DNA from 2 places in the Rhodococcus ruber genome. Region 1 is predicted to be linked to the other one. Evidence: riboswitches for the same ligand, from Rfam matches in the RefSeq annotation. Region 1 holds a riboswitch; the other holds the start of a gene.

Region 1 (4,060 bases):
TCGCGCGCGACGGCGCGCATGACCTCGGAGATCCGCTGGGCGGTCTTGCGCTCGGGATGACGGCCCTTGCGCAGCTCGGGCTGCACGGTGGCCTCGAGCAGCTTGATCATGTCCTCGACCATGCCGTGCAGTTCGTCGGGGGTGTGCCGCTTCTGGGGAGCCGCCTCGCGCCGGCCACCCTGGCGGACCGAGGGCAACGGATCGAGCAGTTTCAGACTGAGGGCCTGCGGCCCACGACGCCCCGCGGCCATGCCGAACTCGACCCGCTGACCCGGCTTGAGGCCCTCGACCCCGGCCGGGAGCGCGGACGCGCGTACGTAGACGTCCTCGCCCTCCTCCTGGGACAGGAAGCCGAAGCCCTTCTCCACGTCGTACCACTTCACCTTGCCGGTAGGCACTGCGTTCACCCGCTCCTCGACAGCCGTGCCCCGCGGGGCACGAGTGGATATGCAAAACAACGCGCCCCGCTTCGAGTGCGGGACGCGCAGACTTGCGTCAGTGTACCCGGGGCGCAGTCCGCTTCCGAAAGTCCGGCGACGGCGTGCCGGGCCGCGGAAGCACTACGGTGGAACGCGTGGGTACCTCCAGTTCTTCCGTACCGGGCAACGGCCTGCTCAAGGCCGCACTGGCCTGCTTCGCGGTCGGGGTCGTCGCCGTCGTGGCGATCTTCCTGACCCCCGTCGTCACCGACGGCCGGCCGGGCCTGGTCCTGTATCTGCTGACTCTCGCCTGGCCGCTCGGTTTCGTGCTGGCCTTGACCTTCGCGCTGCGCTCCGGCCGGCGCGCCCGCGGAAGGGACCGCACGTGAGGATTCTGCTCAACATCATCTGGCTGGTCTTCGGCGGCCTGTGGCTGGCGCTGGGGTACTTCGTGGCGGGCCTGATCTGCTTCGTGCTGATCATCACCATCCCGTTCGGGATCGCGGCGTTCCGCATCGGTGTGTACGCGCTGTGGCCGTTCGGCAAGACGGTGGTGGACAAGCCCACGGCGGGGGCGGGTTCGCTGATCGGCAACGTGATCTGGGTGATCGTCGCCGGCATCTGGCTCGCCCTGGGGCATGTCGTGACGGCGATCGCGATGGCGATCACAATCATCGGCATCCCGTTGGCGGTCGCGAACCTGAAGATGGTGCCGATCTCGCTGCTGCCGCTCGGGAAGGACATCGTCCCGGTGGACAACCAGCCCAGTTACATGTGACGTTCCTCACATAACGCGGGCATAACGAGGGGGTCGCGGACCGGGACCGGCGATGGACTTTCGGCCCTACCTGCGACTTCATCGCGTCACACCGGGCACCCCTGCACCGCCGGCGCGACGCTCGGCGTTATCAATTGGTGACAATCACCGTCTCGAGCCGTTACCGTCGTGTCCGGCCGGTTGGTTCGGCCACCCCGGGTCCGTCGCGCCAAATCCTGCTCCGCGGATTCCGGGTGTCCCGACGAACGATCCACGGGAGCAGGAAGCGGGGGACCCAACGGTCTCCCAGGGAACACCGATTCCCAGGAGGCACCCGGATCGCCGCCCCGGCGACGGTCCTTGGGGTGAAGCCGAATCGCCCACCGGCGAGGAGGCCGGGCTACCTCTTCAGCCCGAACCCGACAGCTGACCTCGTAGGCGCGTACGGAGAGGAATCGGAACCGACATGAGCGGACGCCATCGCAAACCCACCAACACCGGCCGCACCGTCGCCAAGTTCGCGCTGACCAGCGCTGTTCTCGGCGTCACGGGCGTCGCCTTCAGCGGCACCGCCAACGCCGCTCCCGACTCCGACTGGGATCGCCTCGCGCAGTGCGAGTCCGGCGGCAACTGGGGCATCAACACCGGCAACGGCTACCAGGGTGGCCTGCAGTTCTCCCCCAGCACGTGGAACGCCTACGGCGGCGGCGAGTATGCCGCGACCGCCAACCAGGCCAGCCGTGAAGAGCAGATCGTCGTCGCCGAGCGCGTGCTGGCCGGCCAGGGCTGGGGCGCATGGCCGTCCTGCTCCTCGAGCCTCGGCCTGAGCAGCGCGCCGACGCAGCGCAGCGCGCCGTCCACGAGCGCCGGCACCGTCCAGAACACCCCGGTCGTCGAGGCCGCCCCCGAGGCGCCCGAGCTTCCTGCCCTGCCCGCCGAGGCCCAGGGCCTGCGGGCCGGCTTAGAACAGGGCCTCGAGGCCCTGCGCCAGGCCGGCATCGCCGTCGACCAGAACCTCGTCGACGCGGTCAACGCCGCACTGCCGAACTGACACCCGGCACAGCCACACGAAAGAGCCCCGCACCTGCAGGTGCGGGGCTCTTCTGCAATCCGGGTCAGCGGTTGATGACGGTGCGGGGGTGGGTGTACGGCAGGGCGTCGACGGGCAGCGGGAACTCCATCTCCTCGCCGTACGGGGACAGCGGGCCGGAACGAGTCGAGGACAACTCGGTGACGGCGTGGTCCCCGTCCGCCACCTTGGGCCACCCCGGATCGACGTACTGCTTCTTCGAATTGTCAGCCATGCGCTCATTTTGGCAGGCACGTTCACGGATAGCCACTTCAGGTCTCTAATCTTGGTGTCGATGACCGCCACCGACCCCGCCGCGCCGGAGACCGGCCCGGAGTCACTCGCCCGCTGGCTCGCCGACCGCCGCGACGCCGACCTCGGCGAGCTCCTGCGCGCCCGCCCCGACCTGGTGGTCCCGCCACCCGCCACGATGACCGTCCTGGCCGGCCGCGCACAACAGCGCGCGTCGGTGTTCCGCGCCGCCGACGAGCTCTCCGTCCTCGACTTCGGGGTGGTCGAGGCCCTGACCCGGCTGGGTGCCGACCGGGTGCCCGTCACGCGCCGCGCTCTGCTCGACTCCCTCTCCGGTCGGGTCACGGCCAAGAACGTCGACCGGTCGCTCGAGGCCCTGCGCCGGCTCTCCCTCGTATGGGGCCCGGCCGAGGGGCTGCGGGTCGTCGAGGCCGCCGCCGCGACCGTGCCCTGGCGCCTCGGGCGCGGCCCCGACCCCGATCCCGACCCACAGGACCTCGGCGCCGTCCTCGCCGACCTCGACCCGGCCCGGCGCAGCCTGCTCGACACGCTGGCGCGCACCTCCCCCGTCGGCCGGACCCGCGACGCCGCACCGGACACACCCGCCGACCGGCCCGTGCAGCGCCTGATCGCGGCCGGCCTGCTGATCCGGCTCGACGACGAGACCGTCGAACTGCCGCACCGCGTCGGTCAGGCGCTGCGCGACGAGGCGCCGTTCGACCCCGCCGCCCTGACCCCGCCCCGGCCGCTGCCCGCGACGCACGTCGTCGCCGACGTCAACGCCACCGCGGCGGGTGCCGCCCTCGAGCTGCTGCGGCACTGCGAGAACCTGATCGACGCGCTCGGCGCCCTCCCCGCTCCCGCGCTCAAGTCCGGGGGTCTCGGGGTACGGGAGCTGCGTCGCCTCGCCAAGACCGTCGACGTGGACGAGCAGCTCGCCGCGCTGCTCGTCGAGGTGCTCGCCGCCGCCGGACTGATCGCACGGGGCATGCCGCAGCCGGCGCCGACCACGGACATCGACGACTACTGGGCGCCGACCACCGCCGCCGACGGCTGGTCGAACGCGCCGCCCGCGCAGCGCTGGGCCGTGCTCGCCGGCGCGTGGCTCGACGCGCCGCGCCGCATGTGGCTCGTCGGGCGTCGCGACGCCACCGACAAGCCGATCGCCGCACTCTCCGACGAGGCCCGGTCCACCGCCGCACCCCGTGAGCGGCGCCTGCTGCTCGAGCTGCTCGCCGAGGTACCCGGGTCGGCGCCCGACGCGGACGCGGCTCGAGCCGTGCTGGCCTGGCGGCGGCCGCGGTGGGCGGCCCGGCTCGGCGGTGACACGGTGGCCGAGACGCTGCGCGAAGCGACGGCCCTGGCCGTCGTCGCGCACGGTGCTCTCGCCTCTCCCGGCAAGGCACTGCTGCACGGCGGCGACCCCGACGCCGAGATGGCCGCGGTCCTGCCCGAGCCGGTCGACTACGTGCTCGTCCAGGCCGACCTGACGGTGGTCGCGCCCGGCCCCCTGGTACCGGAACTCGCGGACCGCATCGCTCTCGTCGCCGACGTCGAGTCGGC
Region 2 (4,060 bases), 2.1 Mb from region 1:
CCCGGGACCATGCATCGAGCAGTCCCTGCACGGCGCGGTGCGACGCCGGTTCGGCCGGGCCGTCGTCGGGCGTGAACGCGAGCGAGAGACCGACGGCCACGACCGCGACGACCAGTCCGGCGACACCGAGCCGTTCCCACCGGCGACTGCCAGGGGGACGGGGCGACGAGTAGGGCGCGGGCACGGCGGCCAGTGTAGGTCGCGCCCACGACCGCGCCGCGGGGGTGGGCGCGACGGACGTCAGTACCGGCGGGCGTTGTGGAACGGCATCCTGTCCATCGGGGCAACCTTGACCGGCACGCCGTAGGTGGAGGCGTGCAGGACGTTGCCGTTGCCCGCGTACAGCCCCACATGCGAGGCGTCGTCGTAGAACGTCACGACGTCGCCGGGTTGGAGCTGATCCCGCGGGACGGGGGTGCCCCCCTGCGCCTGGGCCTGGCTCGACCGCGGCAGGTTCTTGCCGATCTGCTTGTAGGCCCACACCACCAGGCCGGAGCAGTCGAACTCGGACGGGCCGGTGGCACCCCAGCTGTACGGGCTGCCGATCCGGGTCATGCCGGCCTGCAGGGCGCCGCTGCCGCTGCCGGGGGCCAGACTCGACAGGATCTTCTCGGCATCGAATCCCGGGGGGAAGGGGGCGCCGGCCAGGGTGGCCTTCTCCTCGGCGCTCAGGTCGGCAAAGGCCGCGAGCACCTCGTCGATCCGGGCCTCGAGTTCGCTCTGCTGCCGTTGCAGCTCGTCCCGCACGACCTGGGCCTGCTCGGCGGCGGCGCGGGCCTCGTCGGCCGAACGCTCGGATGCGAGCGCAGCCTCCGCGGCCGCGGCCGACGCGGTGCGGAATCCCGCGACCTGGTCGGCGGTCTGGTGGGCGATGACGTCGAGCGCCGACATCTGGTCGAGCAGCTGCTGGGGCGAATCGCTGACCATCAGGGCGAACAGCCGGTTGGTGCGGGCGCCGCGATAGTTGGCGACGGCGAGCTTGTCCACGGTGGGCCGGAAGACGGCCAGTTCCGCTTCCGCGGCGGCCAGCGCCTCGCGATCGCGCGCCAGAGCTGCCTCGGCGGCCCGCTGGGCCTCGACCTTCGCGTCGAGGTCGATTCCGGCGTTGTGCAGCGCCTCGGTGGTCTGCTCGGACTTGCGCGACAACTCGGCCAGCCGTTCCAGTGCGGCGGTGGGGCTCTCCCCCACCGGATCGGCACCGGCCGGGACGGCCACCGAGAACACCGCGAGGAGCACCCCGATCATCAGCGCCCGAAGCGACCGTTTCGTCCTGTCCACCACCACGGGACCAGGTCCTTTCGTTCGACGTTGCGCACCCGTTACCCGAAAAATCTCGATCAGGTTACGGAAGGGCTCCGGTTCGTGTCTACCCGCCGGTAGCTCACCCTGCGCCGGTAGTGCCCGTCCGGAGCGTCAGCGGGGGCGGACCGGCGTCGACCGGTCCGCCCCCGCTGCAGTGCGTGACAGTCGTGGAGTCGTCGCTCAGTAGCGGCGGGCCCCGTCGACCGGCATCGAGTTCATCGGCGCGATCTTCACGGGCTGACCCGAGGTCGACGCGTGGATGACGTTGCCGTTGCCGATGTAGATGCCGGAGTGGCTACCGCCGTAGAACGACACGACGTCGCCGGGCTGCAGCGCGGAGACGTCCACGGCCCTGCCGGCGGCGGCCTGGTCGTAGCTCGTGCGCGGCAGGTTCAGACCGGCCTGCTTGTAGGCCCACTGCACCAGGCCGGAGCAGTCGAAGGCATTCGGACCGGCGGCGCCGTAGACGTAGGGGGCGCCGAGCTTGCTGTGGGCTGCGTCCACGGCGCGCTGGGCGACCGAGGTGACCGGCGCACTGAAGGGCGCGGCCGGAGCCGGTGCGGCACCCTGCGGGGCCGGCGGGACGAGGTTGGCGACCTCCGGCGGGAGGGTCACGCCGGCCGGCAGGTCGAACGAGCCGACGCCGGGGATGGTGACCGGCTCGGCGAGTGCGGGTCCGGCAGAGACGGTGACCGCACCGAGAGCGAGGGCACCGGCAACGACAGCGCGCCGGACGGTGCGCTTGGAAATCTGAGACGCCACGAGGGGTTTGCTCCATTTCTTCCGTTCGTCCGCCGACCGAGTTAGCTGACGGGTTCGGGCTGGGAAGATCAGCCCTACCCCCCGTTCCGCGGGTGCGGTCGGAGGGATTCACCCCAGAGGACAACGTGGGTCCCCGGCTCGGGCACCCGTTGCGGATGCGCCGATTAGGCGGTGACCGAGCGGCGTCTCCCCTCTGGTGGTTCGACATCCTCACCGCTTGGTCTCGAAAAGATTACGAAATCGCATCGGAGGATGTCGACCGCCCGCGCCGTACGCGCCGCGGATTGACGGATATGCCCGATTCGGGCCGGACGGCTCCGGCCGTTCGATCACGGAAACGTAACGGTCGGTTCGAAGGACGACGGCACGGCGGCCACCTCCGGCACGTCCCGCGCCGACCACCGGCCCGCTGCCACGTCGTCGCAGGTCTCGCGGGCGATCGCGGCGGCGAGGACGCCCGCGACACCGCCCACCGCGGCGACACGTCCCACCGCACCACCCGCGTTGTTACCCCGTCGGCACGCCGCCCACACCCGCCCGGGCGATCGACGATGTGATCCTCGTCTCGTCGAGCCGACTCCGGGCGTCCGACCCCCCTCTTCCCCCACCCGGCGGTGTCGGATCCCTCTGCCGGCGTGCCGGATCCCCCTCCCCGCGGTGTCGGACCCGACTCCTACCCTGACGACGTGACCGTGCCCCGCCGACCCGATCCCGCCGTCGGGGTGCAGCTCGGGTTCGACGAACTGGACACGCCGTTGCGGGAGACGTTGTTCGTCGTCGTCGACCTCGAGACCACCGGCGGCAGTTCCACGGACGACGCCATCACGGAAATCGGCGCGGTCAAGATCCGTGGCGGCGAGGTTCTCGGCGAGTTCGCCACGCTCGTCGACCCGGGCCGTTCGATCCCGCCGAACATCGTCCAGCTCACCGGCATCACGACCGCCATGGTGCGTTCCGCGCCCCGGATCGAGCAGGTTCTGCCCTCGTTCCTCGAGTTCGCCGCCGGGGCCGTGCTCGTCGCGCACAACGCGGGCTTCGACGTCGGGTTCCTGCGGGCCGCAGCGTCCCGCGCCGAGGTCGCGTGGCCCCGGTTCACGGTGCTGTGCACGGTCAAGCTCGCCCGCCGCGTGCTCGGCCGGGACGAGGCCCCGTCCGTGCGACTGTCGGCGCTGGCCGAATTGTTCCGTGTGTCCACCACGCCCACGCACCGTGCTCTCGACGATGCCCGCGCCACCGTCGACGTCCTGCACGCGCTCATCGAGCGCGTCGGGAACCAGGGCGTCCACAGCCTCACCGAACTGCGGGACTATCTGCCGGCGGTCACCGCGGAGCAACGCGCCAAGCGGTCCCTCGCGGCACACCTGCCGCGACGGCCCGGTGTGTACCTGTTCCGCGGGCCCTCCGACGAGGTGCTGTACATCGGTACGGCCGTCGACCTGCGCCGCCGCGTGCGCAACTACTTCACCGGTTCCGAGACCCGGCCCCGGCTGAGGGAGATGGTGGCGCTCGCCACCCGGATCGACCACGTGGAATGCGCCCATGCCCTCGAGGCGGGGGTGCGGGAGTTGAGGCTGCTCGCCGCGCACGCCCCGCCCTACAACCGCCGCTCCAAGTTCCCCGCCCGGGGCTGGTGGATCACCCTCACCGACGAGGCGTTCCCCCGGCTGTCCGTCGTGCGGACACCCGCCGCGGCTCCCCCGCATCCGGTCGGCGGCCCCACCGTCGACGCCGTCGGCCCGTTCTCGTCGCGGGCCGACGCCGCCGCCGTCGCCACCACCGTCGCCGAGTTCTGCCGCCTTCGGACCTGCACCCGCCGGATCCCCCGCACGAAGCGCCACGGCGAGCACTGCCCGCCGGACGCCGTCGGAGCCTGCGCTGCCGCAGTAGCCGGACTGCAGACACCCGCCGAGTACGCGCAGCAGGTGGATCTCGCCCGCGCCCTGCTTCGCGGCGACGACGACGAGCCGCTGCATCGGATGCGCCGGCGTGTCGAACA

What was found. A riboswitch is a leader RNA that binds a small molecule or an ion and turns the genes downstream of it on or off. The one in region 1 is predicted to bind cyclic di-AMP.
Region 2: another riboswitch for cyclic di-AMP. It lies ahead of F1734_RS16155 (C40 family peptidase); the one in region 1 lies ahead of F1734_RS06860 (resuscitation-promoting factor Rpf1 domain-containing protein).

The regions. Positions count from the first base shown of each region.
Region 1 is NZ_CP044211.1:1,466,597-1,470,656, reverse strand. Features, by position in the region: gene F1734_RS06875 (cold-shock protein) at 1-398, opposite strand, end outside; gene F1734_RS06870 (hypothetical protein) at 566-808, shown strand; gene F1734_RS06865 (YccF domain-containing protein) at 805-1,197, shown strand; cyclic di-AMP (ydaO/yuaA leader) riboswitch at 1,409-1,633, shown strand; gene F1734_RS06860 (resuscitation-promoting factor Rpf1 domain-containing protein) at 1,643-2,227, shown strand; gene F1734_RS06855 (hypothetical protein) at 2,292-2,480, opposite strand; gene F1734_RS06850 (helicase-associated domain-containing protein) at 2,541-4,060, shown strand, end outside.
Region 2 is NZ_CP044211.1:3,528,614-3,532,673, forward strand. Features, by position in the region: gene F1734_RS16145 (gluzincin family metallopeptidase) at 1-184, opposite strand, end outside; gene F1734_RS16150 (NlpC/P60 family protein) at 241-1,284, opposite strand; gene F1734_RS16155 (C40 family peptidase) at 1,483-2,064, opposite strand; cyclic di-AMP (ydaO/yuaA leader) riboswitch at 2,079-2,245, opposite strand; gene F1734_RS16160 (hypothetical protein) at 2,394-2,555, opposite strand; gene F1734_RS16165 (DEDD exonuclease domain-containing protein) at 2,751-4,060, shown strand, end outside.